Regions from separate parts of the Sporosarcina sp. Y1009 genome, predicted to be linked through region 4. Evidence: riboswitches for the same ligand, from Rfam matches in the RefSeq annotation. Region 4 holds a riboswitch; each other region holds the start of a gene.
What was found. Region 4 has a riboswitch for S-adenosylmethionine ahead of AC25Y1_RS16460 (methionine ABC transporter ATP-binding protein). Riboswitches for the same ligand answer to the same signal wherever they lie in the genome.
Positions count from the first base shown of each region.

Region 1: another riboswitch for S-adenosylmethionine. It lies ahead of AC25Y1_RS09110 (O-acetylhomoserine aminocarboxypropyltransferase/cysteine synthase family protein); the one in region 4 lies ahead of AC25Y1_RS16460 (methionine ABC transporter ATP-binding protein).
Region 2: another riboswitch for S-adenosylmethionine. It lies ahead of metK (methionine adenosyltransferase); the one in region 4 lies ahead of AC25Y1_RS16460 (methionine ABC transporter ATP-binding protein).
Region 3: another riboswitch for S-adenosylmethionine. It lies ahead of AC25Y1_RS18905 (5-methyltetrahydropteroyltriglutamate--homocysteine S-methyltransferase); the one in region 4 lies ahead of AC25Y1_RS16460 (methionine ABC transporter ATP-binding protein).

Region 1 is NZ_JBYHFO010000006.1:23,657-28,614, reverse strand. It holds gene pepT (peptidase T) at 145-1,371, opposite strand; gene AC25Y1_RS09120 (lysoplasmalogenase) at 1,409-2,071, opposite strand; gene AC25Y1_RS09115 (DUF2187 family protein) at 2,236-2,457, opposite strand; SAM riboswitch class I at 2,744-2,859, shown strand; gene AC25Y1_RS09110 (O-acetylhomoserine aminocarboxypropyltransferase/cysteine synthase family protein) at 2,974-4,266, shown strand; gene metX (homoserine O-acetyltransferase MetX) at 4,294-4,958, shown strand, end outside.
Region 2 is NZ_JBYHFO010000015.1:13,189-18,146, forward strand. It holds gene AC25Y1_RS15425 (alpha/beta hydrolase family protein) at 1-209, shown strand, start outside; gene pckA (phosphoenolpyruvate carboxykinase (ATP)) at 538-2,124, opposite strand; SAM riboswitch class I at 2,299-2,418, shown strand; gene metK (methionine adenosyltransferase) at 2,611-3,807, shown strand; gene AC25Y1_RS15440 (gamma carbonic anhydrase) at 4,089-4,601, opposite strand; gene AC25Y1_RS15445 (alpha/beta fold hydrolase) at 4,716-4,958, shown strand, end outside.
Region 3 is NZ_JBYHFO010000027.1:13,847-18,804, forward strand. It holds gene AC25Y1_RS18890 (carboxymuconolactone decarboxylase family protein) at 1-395, opposite strand, end outside; gene AC25Y1_RS18895 (4-hydroxyphenylacetate 3-hydroxylase N-terminal domain-containing protein) at 426-1,973, opposite strand; gene AC25Y1_RS18900 (flavin reductase family protein) at 2,116-2,571, opposite strand; gene AC25Y1_RS18905 (5-methyltetrahydropteroyltriglutamate--homocysteine S-methyltransferase) at 2,735-3,844, opposite strand; SAM riboswitch class I at 3,952-4,050, opposite strand; gene AC25Y1_RS18910 (helix-turn-helix domain-containing protein) at 4,167-4,958, opposite strand, start outside.
Region 4 is NZ_JBYHFO010000017.1:56,650-61,607, reverse strand. It holds gene AC25Y1_RS16485 (acyl-CoA dehydrogenase family protein) at 1-67, shown strand, start outside; gene AC25Y1_RS16480 (arsenate reductase family protein) at 154-510, shown strand; gene gcvH (glycine cleavage system protein GcvH) at 588-968, shown strand; gene AC25Y1_RS16470 (toprim domain-containing protein) at 1,045-1,377, shown strand; gene AC25Y1_RS16465 (thioredoxin family protein) at 1,391-1,690, shown strand; SAM riboswitch class I at 1,747-1,852, shown strand; gene AC25Y1_RS16460 (methionine ABC transporter ATP-binding protein) at 1,938-2,963, shown strand; gene AC25Y1_RS16455 (methionine ABC transporter permease) at 2,956-3,624, shown strand; gene AC25Y1_RS16450 (MetQ/NlpA family ABC transporter substrate-binding protein) at 3,694-4,545, shown strand; gene AC25Y1_RS16445 (peptide ABC transporter substrate-binding protein) at 4,754-4,958, shown strand, end outside.

The DNA.
Region 1 (4,958 bases), on a different contig from region 4:
TGAGTGACGGATATAAGTAATTATTTGACGGATATGCGAGACTCAATGTCGGATATAATGTTCAATCTGTCGGATATCACGAATCCAACGAAAAAATGGGTCAACTCGCTATAGGAGTTGACCCACTTTTCATTCCAAATGCGTTTAAGCACGCTCTTCGAATAATTTGATTGCCTCTATAATGACGTTCGTTGCTTTTTCCATATTGTCTACGGAAATATATTCGTATTTTCCATGATAGTTTTCGCCGCCCGTGAAAATATTCGGTGTTGGCATGCCCATATAGGAAAGTTGCGAGCCGTCTGTTCCCCCACGAACGGGTACAATATTAGGTTCAATATCGAGTTTTTTAAATGCATCAGAAATAATCTCGACAATTTCCATGACGGGTTCGATTTTTTCACGCATATTGAAGTACTGGTCTTCGATTTCAAGTGTGATTGCATTGTCGCCGTATTCTTTCTTCAGCTTGTCAGCTGTTTCAACCAGTAGTTGTTTTCTTGCTTCGAATGTTTCACGGTCAAAATAGCGGATGATGTAGCTAAGCGACGTTTCTTCGGTAGACCCGTCGAACTGCATTAAATGTACAAATCCTTCGTACTCGGACGTTTTTTCAGGAATTTCTTCTGCTGGCATTGCCGCTTGAAATTTATTTGCAATTAAAATTGAATTCACCATTTTGTTTTTCGCGGAGCCCGGGTGAACACTTGTCCCGTGGAATGTAACTTTTGCACCTGCAGCATTAAAACTTTCATATTGAAGTTCACCAAGTGGACCACCGTCCATTGTATAGGCATATTTCGCGCCGAACTCTTCGACATCGAATTTATGTGGACCACGTCCGATTTCTTCGTCTGGCGTAAATGCGATTCGAATTTTCCCGTGTTTAATTTCCGGATTTCCAATCAAATATTCCATCGCGGTTACGATTTCGGCAATACCCGCCTTATTATCTGCTCCGAGTAGTGTCGTGCCGTCTGTCGTAATCAGTGTGTGTCCAACGTAACTTGTTAGTTCAGGAAAATCTTTAACTGCCATCACAGTATTATCGTTAAGCTGCACATCATTTCCGTCATAATTATCGATGCGTTGTGGTTTGACGTTTTTCCCCGTATAGTCGGTGGCTGTGTCAACATGCGCTAGAAATCCAATGACTGGAACATCACGGTCGGTATTCGCCGGTAGTGTAGCAAAAAGATACCCATTGTCATCAAGAGTGATGTCTTCCATACCAATCTCTGTCAGTTCTTTTTGTAGTACATGCAGCAAATCCCATTGTCCAGGCGTTGTTGGACACATGTTGCTGTTAAAATCCGATTGTGTATCAATTTTCGCGTAGCGAACGAGCCGCTCAATTAACTGTTCTTTCATATTAAAATTCCTCCTAAAAAGATATCCCGATATCTACTCATCTTATCAGATTCTTTCGGTTTACGGAATATTTGACTAGACGACTCCCAATGCTAGCGGCAATGAGGAGCTGTGCAGCGTAATAGGTGACCATAACAAATGCGTCTCGATATGGAATATCGTAAACGAATCGATCGATTGCAAGAACTGAATCTGAAAAGATAAAGAGAAGCGCACCAATTATGGCTAAAGACAGCTGAGTGCGAATGGCCATCCAGCCCATCAGTAGAATGATAGAAATATAAGCAATAATCGCAGTTCCAAGAAAATATTCTCCAATTTGAAATTGTGAACCTGAGATCCAAAAAGCCATCACAATGCCATATGATAGTAGAAGGATGGCTGCCCACTTAGGCATAGCACCACGGACGATATGACGGAAAGCAAAGATATAAAAAATATGACCAATAAAAAAAGTAACAAGCCCAGCTAGAAACCAGTAAATCACACCGTCTGCCACCATACAGACGAATAGACCAACAATGATAACTCGTTTATATGTAGAGGGGAGGGAGGTCCTTGTTCTAATCGCAAATAAAATGATTAGTGCCATTGGAATTAATTTCATAAATATTTTAAAACCAATAGGATCTGAAGGAATGAAGAAAACATAAATTGTCGACATTAAAACAATCCCAGCAACAAGTAGTGTACGAAACATATGAGTAGTCTCCTTTCTTATTTACTTAAATTCAATAACCAGCGTCAAGAATCCTGCTGAAAATTAAAAACAGTAAAGTTAGGGGCTTTAAGAAAGGCTAGGTGCAAATTAAAATGCTGTAAAACAAAAAAACACCGCTAAATAGCGATGTCTTCTTATATAAATCAATCAACAGAATAGTTTTTGTGTGAAACAACAGTAAGATTTGAGGCCGCACCAATTAAGTCTGCATCTTCACTAGAGATTTGTACGATAACAGAGTTCTCAAGGATCTTATAAATAGTCCCGTAAACCTTATAGTCGTTCCGAACAAATGAAATTTCTTCATCGACTTTGCGAGCTGCTACAAAGTCCGATACTGGTCTTTCCTTACGTGGAAAAGCCATGTGAATCCCTCCTATTGATACGATTTTCTTCGACACTATTAAAAAAAGCTTAGGCAATGCCCTAAGCATCGAAAATTGTAAGCTGAAACGGTAAACGATTAGACAGAGATTGTCTACTCTAAGTATACCACATTTGGACAAGTTTTGCAGGATAGTATTTTTAATCATTAGGAGATAGTTTCAAAGTTTCAATAGGGAGAAATAAAAAAACTTTTATAAATCCCTTGACTTTTCTGCATAATCAGTTCTATACTGTGTAACAAGATGGAAAACAGAATCAATCATACTCTTATCTAGAGCGGCGGAGGGATTAGGCCCTACGATGCCCGGCAACCAGCAAGCGACCGACTTGCAAAGGTGCTACTTCCTACAGATTCGTGCAAACGATCTGAAAGATGAGAGGAGGAATTAGCGAAAGCATAACCCTCTTCTTATACGAAGGGGGTTTTTTTATATTTAAATTTCCCCAATCGTCACTGCACTTCCATCAAACAAAAAAACTTGGAGGTAATACAAATGACAAACTTAAAACCAGAAACACAACTATTGCACGGTGGCCAAGAGCCAGATCCGGTGACTGGATCACGAGCATTGCCAATTCACAGAACGACTTCATTTGTTTTCCGCGACACGGAGCACGCACAAAACTTGTTCGGTTTAACAGAGGCAGGAAATATTTATACGCGGATAACCAATCCAACGGTTGGTGCTTTTGAAGAGCGTATTGCGTTACTCGAAGGTGGAACTGCGGCAGTTGGACTTTCATCTGGAATGGCAGCCATTGCGTTTTCCATATTAAATATTGCTGAGGCTGGAGACGAGATTGTTGCCGCTGAAAACTTATACGGCGGTACGTATAACTTATTTGCAGTGACACTTCCACGTTACGGCATTAATGTGAAATTTGTTGATGCAACAAATCCAGAAAACTTTCGTGCAGCAATCACAGACAAAACAAAAGGACTTTTTGCCGAATCAATTGCAAACCCAAGTCTACATGTTCTAGATATCGAAGCTGTTGCAAAGGTTGCGCATGAAAATGACATTCCGCTTCTTATTGATAGTACGTTTTCAACACCGTATGGCAGTAATCCAATTGAGTTCGGCGCAGACGTTGTCATCCATTCCGCGACGAAATGGATTGGTGGGCACGGGACTTCTATCGGAGGTGTCGTAGTTGATGCCGGTAAATTCGATTGGACAAAAGGTAAATTCCCAGGATTCACAGAACCGGATGTGACATATAACGGTCTTCGCTACGGAATTGATGCAGCAGCTGCGGCGTTCGCAACGAAACTACGTGTTCAGCTACTCCGTGATTTCGGACCGTGCCTAAGCCCGGATAATGCATTCAATTTCTTGCAAGGACTAGAAACACTTCACTTACGCGTCCCAAAACATAATGAAAATGCACTCGAAATTGCAAATTACTTGAAGAAGCATCCTTCTGTTGAATGGGTTACGTACAATGGCCTTGAAGAGCATCCATCATACGAATTAGGCAAGAAATACTTGAAAAATGGTTTTGGTTCAATCGTAAACTTCGGCATTAAAGGCGGACGTGATGCAGGTAGAAAAGTGATTGATAACGTGAAGCTGTGGTCTCATGTAGCAAACGTTGGAGACGCAAAATCATTAATTATTCACCCGGCTTCCACGACACATCAACAGCTTAGCGCTGAGGATTTGAAAAAATCAGGTGTATCAGAAGAACTAATTCGTCTATCAGTAGGTCTTGAAGCGACAGAAGACATTATTGCGGATCTTGCGCAAGCAATTGAAAAAGCTGTTCCAGTTGCTGCACAATAAAATGAAGATAGTAAACGAGGTGAGACCATGGTAGAGAGCGGGATTGTAGAGATTGGAAATTTACTGTTAGAGTCTGGTGTTGTACTCAACCAAGTCCATCTCGCTTACGAATGGGCAAAAAACGAAGATGCACCAACCGTCCTTGTCTGTCACGCATTGACAGGTAACCAAAAAGTTATCGGTACAGATAGGAAGCCTGGGTGGTGGGATGGTTTAATAGGAGACGGAAAAGATATCGATACGAAAAAATTTTCCGTTATTTCATTTAATGTTCTCGGGGGTTGTGATGGATCTACTGGACCGTTATCAATTAACCCGAAGACAAAAAGGTCATATCGCCAGTCATTTCCAGAAATTTCAATACGTGATATGGTGCATGCGGAGCGAAAAGCGTTATCTGTTCTCGGAATCGATAAATTGCATACGATAATTGGTGGTTCACTTGGTGGAATGCGTGTCTTGGAATGGGGAATCCTCTATCCTGATGATATGGACCTTCTGTTGCCGCTTGCAGTAACACCGTCTCTGAGTGCATATGGAATTGCATTTAACTATATCGGATTACATGCGATTGAAAACGATGAAGAGTTTGCTAACGGGAATTACGTAGATGCATCTGACGTAAAAGGATTTGAAACTGCTCGAATGGCTGGAATGGTGACGTATCGGTCAAGTCAATTATTTAACGAGCG
Region 2 (4,958 bases), on a different contig from region 4:
AACTCGATGCGAATGTTTTGATTATCCACGGTGAGCTTGATGAAAATGTTTCGATTGAACAGGCAAAGTTACTGGAGAATTCACTTGGTGAGCATAATAAAGATTATGAAACTTGGTATTTTCCGAAGTATACGCATTATTTTCCACCTGTGAAAAATGCTGAGGTTGTTCGAGGTCTTTGTGATTGGATGAGGAGTCAGGGGAAGTAAAGGTTGAATTCTGTTACTAAATACCACTTGTATATTAATACCGTTGATTTCCACTCCGGGCGGACGCTTTCCTGCGGGCGAGCGCCGAGCCGCTTCCTTCGCTACGCTCAGTCCAGGGTCTCGCCTGTCTCGCTTTTCCCGCGGGAGTCGCCGCCCTCCGTTCCAATCAACTATAGATTTCATTATACAAAGTTAGTATATAAAGTGACTCCTAACAATTGCGGAGTTTTCGGACAATACAATGTTTGAAAAGTTCCTTTTAAAGGAAATAAACAAAAAGTATATGAGGAGAGAGTAGCTTGAATCTCCTCATATACTTTATTTTTTATTATGCAGTGGGTCCGCCTTTTGAGATGATTTCTTCTGTGACGGTGCCGAATTTTTTGAAGTTTTCTCGGAATAGATCTGCTAATTCATTTGCTTTTTTATCGTAGTCAGCTTTATCAGCCCAGGCATTGCGTGGGTTTAGGATTTCAGTTGGAACGCCTTCGATTGATGTTGGCATATTTAAACCAAATATGCTGTTTTCTTCAGTTTCGACGTTATTAAGTTTTCCAGCGAGTGCTGCGCGTACCATTGATCGTGTGTATTTTAATTCCATGCGTTTTCCTACGCCGTATGCTCCGCCGGTCCAACCTGTGTTGACGAGGAATACTTGTGCGTTGTGTTCGTCGATTTTCTTCCCTAACATTTCTGCGTAGACCGTTGCATGTAATGGAAGGAACGGTGAACCGAAGCAAGTTGAGAATGTTGCTTCTGGTGATGTAACGCCGCGCTCTGTTCCAGCAAGTTTTGATGTGAATCCGCTTAGGAAATGATACATTGCTTGTTCTTTTGTTAACTTTGAAATAGGCGGCAGTACACCGAATGCATCCGCTGTCAAAAACACGATTGTGTTTGGATGGCCTGCAACTGATGGTGTAACGATATTATCAATATTATGGATTGGATATGCTGCGCGTGTATTTTCTGTTAATGAACCATCGTCATAATCGGGAATACGTGTATCAGAATCGACAACTACGTTTTCTAGAACAGAACCGAAACGGATTGCACCAAAAATTTCAGGCTCTTTTTCTGCTGATAGATTGATACATTTCGCATAGCAACCGCCTTCAATATTGAAGACGCCGTTATCAGACCAACCGTGCTCATCGTCTCCAATAAGTTTACGGTCCGCATCTGCGGAAAGTGTCGTTTTTCCTGTACCTGAAAGTCCAAAGAACAATGCAACGTCGCCGTCTTGACCAACGTTAGCCGAACAATGCATCGGCATAATATCTTTTTCAGGTAGCAAGTAGTTCATGATGGAGAAAATCGATTTCTTCATTTCACCGGCATACTCAGTTCCGCCAATTAAGATAATCCGCTTTTCCATATTCACGATAATGAAAGTTTCAGAGTCAGTTCCGTCGATTTCAGGGTCTGCTTTAAATGTTGGTGCTGAGACGACAGTGAACTGTGCATCATGTGTTTCAAGTTCTTCTTTTGTCGGGCGAATGAATAATTGATGGACAAACAAGTTATGCCAAGCATATTCATTCACGACTTGAATAGAAAGGCGGGAAGCGGGATCCGCACCGGCAAATCCTTTAAAAACAAATAGCTCATCTTTTAATTGTAAGTATGAAATTACTTTGTCATATAATGCATCAAAGATTTCTGCAGAGATTGGACGGTTTACAGCTCCCCAATCGATTTTATCTTTTGAAGAAGCTTCTTCAACGATATACTTATCTTTGGGCGAACGACCTGTATATTTTCCTGTCTGCGCCGTTACTGCACCGTCTGCAGTGAGTATTGCCTCGCCTCGTGAAGTTGTTTTTTCAACAAGCTGTGGAACCGAAAGTTGAATATTCACGTTGCTGCCAGAAAGAAGATTTTTTAGCTCGTTACCAATTTTCGCTGAAATCATAGATTAGTCCCGTCCTTTGCAATTTAGTCCCTTAGGGGTGGTTTGTCATCACATTTGTTAATTAGTATAACACATTTAAAATAATATACTATACTAGTGATAAGTGCAACTACAATTAAGAAAGAAAGTTGACTTATTGCGAGCAGTTTCGTAAAATGTACTATTGAACGGATACTCTTATCCCGAGCTGGTGGAGGGGCAGTCCCTATGAAACCCGGCAACCTGTATGAACCTATGATGTTCATGCAAAGGTGCTAAACCTGATGCAAGGTGAAACTCCTTGGATGATAAGAGTGAAGGGTGCTTTGAAATTACGCCTTTCCTCATGTATACACGTGAGAGGAAGGCTTTTTTAAATATGTTTACCCTTTATCCTCGTGTGCAAAGCTCGTAATGGCGATTAAAGCCGTTCCCCTGTATGAATTGGGGCTTGACATGGGAAAATGAGTACCGTATCAATCTCGTAGGATATAAGGAGGAAATAATATGACAAACCGCCGTCTGTTTACGTCAGAATCAGTGACAGAGGGACATCCGGACAAAATGTGTGATCAGATTTCTGATGCCATTCTGGATGCGATTTTAGAAGAAGATCCAAATGCACGTGTTGCCTGTGAAACGACCATCACCACAGGTCTCGTTCTTGTTGCAGGTGAAATTACAACATCGACATATGTTGATATTCCAAAAGTAGTTCGCGAGACAGTAAAAGAAATAGGTTATACTCGTGCGAAGTTTGGTTTTGATTGGGAAACGTCAGCAGTTTTGACTGCAATTGACGAACAATCAGCAGATATCGCAGCAGGTGTAGACCAGGCACTAGAGGCACGGGAAGGTTCTATGACCGATGAAGACATCGAAGCAATTGGCGCAGGAGATCAAGGACTCATGTTCGGATATGCTTGCAATGAAACACCAGAACTCATGCCGCTTCCGATTAGTATGTCACATAAGCTTTCAAAAGAGCTTGCAAGGGTAAGAAAGGAAGAAATTCTTCCCTATTTACGTCCAGATGGTAAAACACAAGTGACTGTAGAATATGATGAAAACAATAAACCTTTGCGAATTGACACAATCGTTATCTCTACTCAACATGATCCAGAGGTAACGCTTGAAGAAATTCAACGAGACATTAAAAAATACGTGATTGAACCGGTTGTACCAGCTGCATTAATTGATGAAGATACAAAATACTTCATTAATCCAACGGGACGATTTGTAATTGGTGGTCCACAAGGGGATGCAGGACTAACGGGACGCAAAATTATTGTCGATACTTACGGCGGCTATGCGCGTCACGGCGGGGGCGCATTTTCTGGGAAAGATCCGACAAAAGTAGACCGTTCAGCATCTTACGCAGCACGTTATGTTGCGAAAAACATCGTAGCAGCAGGTCTTGCAGATAGCTGTGAAGTTCAACTTGCGTATGCCATTGGTGTTGCAAGGCCCGTTTCGATTTCGATTAATACATTTGGAACAGGCACAGTAGATGAGAGCAAGCTCGTCGAAGTTGTTCGTGAGTTATTCGACCTTCGTCCAGCAGGCATTATTAAAATGCTCGACCTTCGTCGTCCGATTTATAAACAAACAGCCGCTTATGGTCACTTTGGCCGTACGGATATTGATCTTCCGTGGGAGCACACTGATAAAGCAGAAGCATTGAAAGAACTAGCAAATAAATAATGAAAAAGCGTTAGAAGGGAAAAATCTCTTCTAGCGCTTTTTATTTGGAAGATATATCATGCTAGTAAAGAGACAGCGGGGTGATTACCATGAACATGATTGGGTTAATAGCCATTGTCGGCATAGTAGGGTTTATTATCATCGCTATGGTCATTTTTTTAGTGATAAAAAAATAAGCGCAACCGCAATAGGGTTGCGCTTTTTAATAACTATAGCAAATTCAGTACTAATTATGTTTTAGTCCAAGTAAGAATTTTATAACACTTTCTTATTGGTTATCTCTATTTCTGCAAACTCTTATAATACTGCCCCTTTTCCGCGTACTCTCTGACGACGCGCTCCATATCCGCACGGTCTTCGTCATTTAATTCGCGGACGACTTTTGCAGGGGAGCCGAGTGCTAACATATTTGGGGGAATCTTTTTTCCAGGGGGTACTAAACTGCCGGCCCCAATGAATGCGCCCTCGCCGATTTCAGCTCCGTCTAAAATAATTGAACCCATGCCGATCAATGCACCTTTTCTAACTGTGCAACTATGTAGTGTCACTTGGTGTCCTATTGTTACTTCGTCTTCGATAATAAGCGGAAACTTAGGGCTTTGATGAAGGCAACTTAAATCTTGGATACTCACCTTTTTTCCAATGATAACGGGTGATACGTCGCCGCGAATGACAGTGTTAAACCATACGCTCGTTTCAGCGCCGATTGTCACATCACCCGTAATTGTCGCGTAATCTGCAATGAAAACGGACGGATCGATAACTGGCGTTTTATCTTTATAAGGGTAAATCATATATTTTCTCCTCTTTTCCTTCTGTAGTGTATAATTATCATAACAAAGAACATGTTTTTATTGAAAGAAATTGGGAAAAATTAAGAGAATACAACATAAAAGGGGGATTTGTCCATGTGGAAATGGGAAGCAGAAGGTCAGCCAAAAGCTGTTGTTGCAATTGTGCACGGTGCATATGAACATCATAATCGATATGCTTGGCTTATTCAAAAGCTGCGAAGTAGTAATTTTCATGTTGTCATGGGCGATTTACCAGGACACGGAGGGCAAACTGGTCGTAATGTTCACGCTGAAAAGTTTGCTACATACACTGAGTACGTTAAAGAGCTTTTGAAAATCGGGATTGTCGATGGGCTT
Region 3 (4,958 bases), on a different contig from region 4:
ATTCTTACGAGTATTTCTTCCAATGAGCCATCATCCTTGGTTGTCTTATCCTGAAAGGAAACGGCATATTCTATTGATTTCAACGCTATTTTCAAGGCTTCTTCTCCGTTATACACATAAGGAATGAGCAAAAATTCGACAAGTTCCGGAATTGTCGCACCTTTTCCCATCGCGCTTTTCGTATGGTAAACCATGCTGCGCTCATACAATCTAGCGGCATTCATTCCGACGAGAAGTAAATCCTTTTCTTTTGTCGAGAGAATGCCATCTTTCATAATGGTACTGCGTAAAGCTGTGTAGTGATCAAGCGCTTCGGCATGATAATCATGCATTTTCTGCACCCATTCTGGAACATCGTCGTAGACGTTTTTGAAATAAGCTAACCCTTCACTCATTTCTACTCACCCTATCCAAAAAGACTTCACTCATTTATTAAAGTAACTAACATCATCGGGATTTATCCATGTATCGTTTGTCCAACCGTCTAGGTCGTAATCATTCATACAAGCTTCTGCGAATTTTTCAAACTGGTCGGCCTGTCCACTCATATTGGCGACAACTAGGTTTTCTAGACGAATATTTTCATGGTTCCCGGAGTAATTACGCTCGTATAATTCATGTCTGCCGCCATACTCAGTTCCAATGGCATCCCATAGTAGTTTGATGAGTTTTATTTTCTCTTCTGCTTTAACACCGTATGAGCCTCTATATAATTTATCTAAATAGGGCCTTATTTCAGGGTTCTTAAAGTCTTTCGCGCTTGATGGCTGTGCAATCAGACTGCCTGCGACAACATTTTCAATAATTTCTTTTACTTTTGGCCATCCTTCAGACATGAACATTCGATAAGCTAGCCCATAATTCAAATTGGGAAGCACGGTACCATTTCTCCCCTCATCAGGGTTCAATGCCATTGCATCACTTAATGCCCAAAACATGTTTTTCCACGCAATAACCTCGCCCACATTCACTTGGACGCCTCGGAATTGGTCTGTCCCGTTCATTTTAACCGCCTTCAATAATAACCCCGATACGAAATCGAGCTTGACCGCTAGTCTTGTTACGCCGTGAAATGTAAATCGGTTTAAGAAACCACTTTCTGCGAAGAAGTTATTCGCTTTTTCGATATCTTTGTAAATGATGACGTTCTCCCATGGAATGATTGCTTTATCAAAAACAAGAACTGAATCATTTTCATCAAAGCGGCTACTCAGTGGGTAGTCAAATGGGCTTCCCATTACAGCTGCAGTCATTTCATATGATGCTCTGCTAATCAGCTTCACGCCTGGCGTATCCATAGATGCAATAAAGACTAACGCATAGTTCTCATCTGTAATCGGCGCTGCACCGTAATGCGCTACAAAGTTATAGTTTGTTAAGGCAGATCCCGTTGCGACCATCTTTGCGCCACTAACGATAATGCCTTCATCTGTTTCGCCTTCTGTTCTGATAAAAATATCTTTGACAGCTTCAAGCGGGGTATGTCGATCGACCGGCGGATTAATGATCGCATGGTTGAAATACCAGTTACGCTCCTGTGCTTCCTTATACCATCTCCGGGCATTATCTGCATATTTTCCGTAATAATCAGGATCTGCACCGAGCGTTCCAAGAAAAGCAGCTTTGTAATCTGGAGATCTCCCCATTTGTCCAAAGGTTAACTTTGCCCACTCGGCAATGGCATCCCTGGATTCTAGTAATTCCTTAGAATTCTTGTCCACTCTAAAGTACTTTTGTGTGAATCCCCCGTTACCTGTGTCAGTCTCTGTTGTCAATACATCTTTCGTTTTTTCATCGTGTAATGCATCGTACAGTCTTGCAATAGATCGGGCTGCATTACGAAAAGCCGGGTGAGTTGTGACGTCTTTCACTTTTTCCCCGTGGAGCCAAATTTCCCGCCCATCTTTTAGACTTTCCAAGTACTCTTGTCCAGTCAATGGAATCGTTGTCTTTTTTTCTTCATCTACTTTCATTATCGCTTTCCTCCTTTTAATGGCATCGATCATTCCAAACAGCTCTAAACCCCAATATGCTTGGGATTAGAATGAATTGAAGAGTTGTCCATACCCCATTGTATTTAGGGGAAGTGAGGATTATTCATAAATAGGCGTTTAGTTATGAATCCCTGATAAATTTCCCTTTGAAATAACTTAGTGGATTGCCTTCGGTGTAATGAAAATCAATCACTTTCCCGACATATAAAACATGATCTCCGCCGTCATATTCTGCCCAAGGCTCGCACTCTAAATAGGCGAGTGAATCTTGAAGGCGGTGGCAGCACGTCCCTTTTTCCCAGCTAAAAGGTTCATTGTCAAGGGGTCTTCCAGCGAAATGCATCGCAGTATCCTGCTGCGTTTCTTTTAAAATATTTATTGTAAAATGGTTGTTTTTTAAAAACTGAAATGCTTTTGTTTTTCGATCTACAGATACGAGTAGTAAGGGTGGGTCCAGTGAGACTGAAGTAAATGAGTTTGCGGTAAACCCATGTTGGCCATCGCTTGTATCACATGTGACGACTGTTACGCCTGTTGCGAAGTGGCCAAAGCAGTTTCTTAATTCTTTGCTATCCAACTACATCTCCTCCAAATAGTGTAATGGTATATTGCTGTGATTTTTATTTGCTTCTTCTAAAAGTCTATTCACTTGTCCCTAATCTTTATTCCTCCCGAATGCACAAAAAAGCACATCACTTGTACACGACAAGGATGCGCTTTTGCTTTAAACTTTTTAAACGTTACTTTTCCCAAATTTCCTTCGAAATGTCAACAATAAACTTCAACTTTTCCCATTGCTGCTCTTCTGTCAGGTTATTTCCATGATGCGTTGAAGCAAAACCGCATTGTGGGCTTAAACATAATTGTTCAAGCGGAACATGTTTAGATGCTTCTTGTATTCGAGATTTGATCAGCTCTTTGTCTTCAAGCTCTCCATTTTTCGATGTGACAACACCTAGCACAACTTGCGCACCGCCATTTGGAATATGCTCAAGTGGTTTAAAGTCTCCTGAACGTTCATCGTCATATTCCAAGAAGAAGCCATCCACATTTTCTTTTGCAAGTAGTGTTGGCGCAATTAGATCATAGCTTCCTTCAAACGCCCAGTTAGAGCGGTAGTTTCCACGACATAAATGTGTTGAAACGACTAGATCTTCTGGTTTTCCTTCCAATACGGCATTTGCTACACGGAGAGCCAAATCAATCAAATATTCTCTCGAGTATTCGCCATCGTTAAAAGGAATATCCGGCGAAGAAAGCCCTGCAATATACACATCATCTAATTGTAAATAACGGACACCTGCATCATAGAATGCTTTGAAAGCATCGCGGTAAGCTTGAATAACATCTTTAGCATATTCTTCAATATCGGGATAGATGGTTTCATCTCTAATGCCGATATTAAATAATTGGTTCGGACTTGGTATTGTTTGTTTGGCAACAGCGCGTCCAGCAACGATTTCATTGAATTCTATAAAGTCTTTCACATGTGGATGGTCAGGATTGAATGAAACCTTCCCGATGTTACGGACATTATATCTTTCTGTTTCTTCATCACCACTAAAAACATACCCTATATCTGGAACATATCCTTCTATCCCGTTTAACTGCTCTAGAAAATCTGTATGCCAAAATCTACGTCTAAACTCCCCATCAGTTACTAATTCTAAACCAATTTCAATCTGCTTATCGACAACTCTTTTAATTTCAGTCGTTTCTACTTCACGCAGTTGTTCAGCTGTAATCTCACCCGCTTGAAACTTTTTCCGTGCATTGTGTAGGATTTCCGGACGTAGTAAACTCCCTACATGATCCGCCTTAAATGGTGCTTTTGTCAATGTCTCTGTCAGTGTTTTTGTCATTTTGCCATTCCTTCTTTCCAATTATATTAATAACTAGAATAAGAAAAACCTCTTCATTGAATAAGAAGAGGTTGGCATTTTATCGCTGTTCACTCTTCTCATCTCCAAGCTTACGCTACTGGAATTAGCACAGTACATAAATGTCTGTTGCTGAGGCTTCAAAGGGCCAGTCCCTCCACCTCTCTGGATAAGAAAGTTTCACTATTTAGTTATTGATATACACTTTACACATGCTTTTATCGAATGTCAAGGGTATTTTGAATATTATTATTGTTAGCAGTAAATCAACTGTTCACTTTAAGGCTTTAACTCATTCCCTAGACACATCCGCCAACACTTCGCGAGCGAAGTGAAAGTATGACGAGTATGGCATTTTGTGTAATTTCTCGACGGCATACTTCGCAAGTTGTTGGGCTTTCACGACATCTTCAAGATGGAAATAGCAAATCGCTTTGTAACTTTTTGTAATTTCTCTAATCGCTACGTCTAATGGAGATATTTCCACAAATTCATTTACTTCGATTGTATTGGAATTAAACAAATCAAGTGCCTTCTCATAATGACCTAATCTTGTTAAACTTCGCGCTTTCAAATCCCTTACAAAAACTAGCAAGCCCTCTTTTTCAGGTTCACTTAAAGACGATTCGTTCAACACATAGCGTTCATATTCATCCGCCATTTCAATCGCATGCTCATACTTATTCTCAAAAAACTCCTCGTATAAGACTTTCGCCAATTCATGTTCAATGAATAAATACTCATGCTGCATTAGGTTAATAAATGACGTCGCATCAGCAACATATTTTCGTGCTTCTTCATAATGATGTGCATCATAAAGAAGCCAGGTCTTTATATTCAAGAAGCCATAATAATCCGTTAAAATAAGACTCTTTCGGGAAAATCCAATAGCTGTATCTAGTAATTCATGGGCTGCTTTCATATCACCTAATGCCGTATACGACCAAACTTTCCCAGCCAGTAGCTCGATATAAATCGCTCTCGTTTCCAAGCTATCTTCAGTTATTAATTTATCAAGCCCCTTATCTAGAATCTCAATTGTTTCCCTATAGTTTGCGTTTGCAAATTCAATATTCGCAAGAAA
Region 4 (4,958 bases):
CAATATTATTGCGAAAAAACGTGAGACTTCGGAAAAACTTATTGATGCAGAAAAATACATCGTCTAAGGAATGATGTAAGCAATTGCCCAGACGCCTTTTGGTATCTGGGCATTTTTTTGCTACAATAGGGGAAACGAAGGAGATGTGTAATTATGAAATTGACCTATTACGGATACCCTAAATGCAGCACGTGTAGAAAAGCGAAGAAATGGCTCGAGTTAAACGAATTGGAATATACCGAAGTGAATATCGCGGAAACCCCGCCAAGCGAAGAAGAACTTGGAGAAATCATTGAAGCTTCTGAGTTAGACATTAAGAAGTTTTTTAACACGAGTGGAAAAGTGTATCGTGAGCTTCAACTGAAAGATAAATTACCAACGATGTCGGAAGCTGAAAAAATAAAATTACTATCATCAAACGGAATGTTAATCAAACGACCGATTGTTCATGGAAATGGAAAAACGACTGTAGGTTTCAAAGAAGAAGAATATGAAAATGTATGGATTTAAAGGCTTCACACCTTGTGTTTAAGGCTAGCTTATGGCACTATTAGATTGAAAGAATAACTATTTTGGAGGTCATGAATATGAACACACCAAAGGAATTTAAGTATTCAGCAGAACATGAGTGGGTTAAAGACGAAGACGGAAAGTACCGTATCGGGATTACTCATTTTGCGCAATCTGAACTAGGCGATATCGTATTCGTTGAACTACCTGAAATCGGCGACGAAATAACGGCAGACGAGCCTTTCGGTAGCGTTGAATCTGTAAAAACAGTATCTGAGTTATACGCGCCAATTAGTGGAAAAGTAGTTGAAGTAAACGAAGAGTTAGAAGATAGCCCTGAGTTTGTTAACGAATCCCCTTACGAACAAGCCTGGATGATTGTCGTTGAACCATCAAATGTTTCCGAATTAGATGGACTTATGTCGGCTGAAGACTATGACAAAATGACAATTGAGTAATAGTTGACACCGGACGCCGAGAAGTTATTCGGCGTTTTTCTTTTTTTATAAAGGAGGCGCATAAAGCTTGAATCAGATGAAAATCTTGATTGTAGAAGGAAGCGCGGATCGGAAACGAGTCAGTCGTGTACTTGCTGAACCTATTGATATTATTTGTACAAATGGTACCATAAGTCCTTATAATCTTGAGGTACTATTAACACCTTATGAAGAGTTCGAGATGTACGTCTTCCTTGATGCAGATGAAGATGGCGAAAAAACCCGTGTATTATTCAAAAGGGAATATCCATTAGCCATTCATCTTTACACTGAAAGAGTATATAAAGAAGTTGAAACAACACCATACAATGTGCTTGCAAAAATTCTTCAAGAAGCACATATTAAAGTTCACCCTGAATTTATAATGTAAGAAGGTAGATATAATGGATATATGGACAATTAGAGATTGGGAAAAGAACAGCAGCGAAAAAGACATTGCGGTATTTTATTTGTACACGCCAATGTGCGGTACATGTGCAGTCGCTTCGAAAATGATGAATGTAATTTCTGTTATGAAACCAGAGATACCGATTGGTAAGGCAGATTTGAATTATCACGAGGAATTAGCAATTGATTATCAAATTGAAAGTGTACCCTGCCTCCTCATTTCTAAAAATGGTGTTTTGACGGAAAAGGTATATGCATTCAAATCAGTACCTGATTTGCTAGTGAAAATAAGTTGACAGACCAGGGACAGGTATGCTAGATTTATTGTTAATCATAAAACATAATTTAATCACTCTTATAAAGAGAGGCGGAGGGAAGTGCCCTATGAAGCCCGGCAACCATCACATAAGTGAACTGGTGCCAAGTCACACAAAGCATATTGCTTTGAAAGATGAGAGATTGGACATACGCTTATTACATTAAACGTTAAGCCTTTCTGCATCGAGCAGTAAGGCTTTTTATTATTTATAGAGGTGAAGAAAAATGATTCATTTAACAGACGTTCATAAGGTCTTCGGTGAAGGTTCAAAAAGTATTGTCGCTGTGGACGGTGTAACCTTTGATATTTCAGAGGGTGAAATATTTGGTGTGATTGGATATAGTGGTGCTGGAAAGAGCACACTCATCCGGCTTTTAAATGGATTAGAAATGCCGACCAGTGGCACGATTACAATCGGCGGATTGGAAATCTCTTCTATTAAAGGTCAGAAATTACGGAAAGCACGTCAAAAAGTAAGCATGATTTTCCAACACTTTAATTTGTTATGGTCGAGAACTGTGAAAGATAATATTGCTTTTCCACTCGAAATCGCCAATGTCCCTAAAGCAGAACGGGAACGAAAAGTCGCTGAACTAATCGAATTGGTAGGTTTGAAGGGACGCGAAAATGCCTACCCTTCTGAATTGTCAGGGGGACAAAAGCAGCGTGTTGGGATTGCGCGTGCCTTAGCAAATGATCCAGAAGTGTTACTTTGTGATGAAGCCACCTCTGCCCTGGATCCAGAAACGACAGATTCAATACTTAATCTCCTGACGGATATCAATGAGCGACTTGGTCTGACAATTGTCCTCATTACACATGAAATGCAAGTCATCCGGAAGATTTGTCACCGGGTTGCTGTGATGGAAGAAGGAAAAGTAGTCGAAATGGGCGATGTTCTTAAGGTGTTCCAATCACCAAGGGAGCCGATTACGAAACGTTTCTTATCGCAAGTCACAGAACCTGCGGAAGTAATCGAAGCGATGGAACATATTAAAGAAGAGTTTCCATCTGGAACGCTAGTAAAACTTACCTTTGTAGGGGAACGAACTGGACAGCCGGTGATTACGAGCTTGATTCGAAAGTTTAAGATTGACGTGAATATTGTGCAAGGGAATATAGCCCACACACATACTGGCCCTTACGGCACGCTGATTCTTCAACTAGATGGAGAAGAATCGATTATTCAAGAAGCAATCCATTATCTTAATGCACAAGATGTCCGGACGGAGGTAATTGGTAATGATTGAAAACCTGTTTCCGAATGTAGATTGGGCTAAGATGTGGGAAGCGACTGTAGAGACACTTTATATGACAGCAATGTCGACCGTATTCACATTTGTTTTTGGGTTGGCACTAGGTGTCTTGTTGTTTCTCTCAGGTCCAGGACAGTTATGGGCGAATAAGTTGGTTCATACGATTTCCGGAGCATTCGTCAATATTTTTAGGTCAATCCCGTTTATCATTTTAATTATATTGCTGATTCCATTTACAAAATTGCTTCTTGGTACAATGCGAGGACCAGAGGCCGCTTTACCTGCATTAATTATCGGGGCTGCGCCGTTTTATGGTCGAATGGTTTTAATTGCCTTGCAGGAAATCGATAAAGGTGTGATTGAAGCTGCAAAATCGATGGGCGCTAAAACGTCTACGATTATCTTTAAAGTGTTATTACCAGAATCGATGCCTGCCCTTATCTCGGGAATTACCGTTACGGCAATTGCACTTGTCGGCTATACGGCAATGGCGGGTGTTATCGGAGCTGGTGGACTAGGAACGCTAGCCTTTTTGGATGGATTCCAACGAAGTCGTGAAGACGTTACGCAAATGGCAACGATTCTTATCTTAATCATCGTCTTCATCATTCAGTTTATCGGAGATGTAGCGGTTAAAAAGTTTGATAAAAGATAATGTTAATATAGGAATACCGGGCTTTGCCTGATAATTATATAAACAGCATAGAAAAGAGGAGTTTACACAATGAAAAAAATACTGTCAGCAATTTTATTAGCAACATTGGTACTAACATTAGTAGCTTGTGGAACGAAAAATGATGACGACAATAACAATGCAAGTAGCGGAGATGACCAAGAAGCGAAAGAAACAACACTAGTTATCGGTGCTTCGAATACGCCACATGCAATTATTTTAGAAAAAGTGAAGCCGTTGTTGAAAGAAAAAGGCGTTGATCTCGTTATTGAACAGTATACAGATTACGTTTTGCCGAACGAAGACCTAGACTCCGGTGAAATTGATGCAAACTACTTCCAACATATACCGTATCTAGAATCGTCGATGAGTGATCATGGCTATGATTTTGTAAATGCGGGTGGAATCCATATTGAACCAATCGGTGTCTATTCGAAAAAATACGACTCACTAAAGGATCTTCCTGATGGTGCAACAATCTTGATGAGTAATTCTGTTGCCGACCATGGCCGTGTACTTGCAATGCTTGAAGTAGAAGGACTTGTCAAACTGAATCCTGACGTTGAGAAAACGACTGCTGAAGTGAAAGACATTATTGACAATCCAAAAAATATTCAGTTCGAAGCTGACTTTGAAGCTGCATTATTGCCACAACTTTATAATAATGACGAAGGCGATGCAGTGCTGATAAACTCAAACTATGCACTTGACGCAGACCTAAATCCACTTGAAGATTCAATTGCGCTCGAGGAAACGGACTCACCTTACGTGAATGTGATTGCAGTCCGTAAAGGCGATGAAAACAACGCTGGAATTAAAGCATTAATCGAAGTATTGAAATCGAAAGAAATTCAAGACTTTATCTTGGAAGAGTGGAAAGGTTCAATCGTTCCTGTGGAATAATTATAATAGTGAAATGAAACGCTACCGGAATAACCTGGTAGCGTTTTTTTGTTATAAATTCTCTCGAAAAAACATTATTCGTACTTTTCTACCATTTCTGTAATTTCAGGTGGGAATATTCAATCATTGGTAGTATAATAACTACAAGATATGTTGTAAGCGCTTTCAACATGTTGGATTTAATAAAAGCCTGAGGGGGGAATGAAGTATGAAGAAAAAATGGTTAGTATTACTAGTTGTGGTGTTTACTATGAGTGTGATTTTAGCAGCTTGTGGTGATGATGAAAAGACTGGAAAAACAGATGAAAAAGAAACAGGTAAACTAGCGGCGGATCAAACGCTAAATGTGAACATCAGGTCAGAACCGCCTTCATTAAATCCATCGTTAGCAACAGACACAACATCAGGGGCGG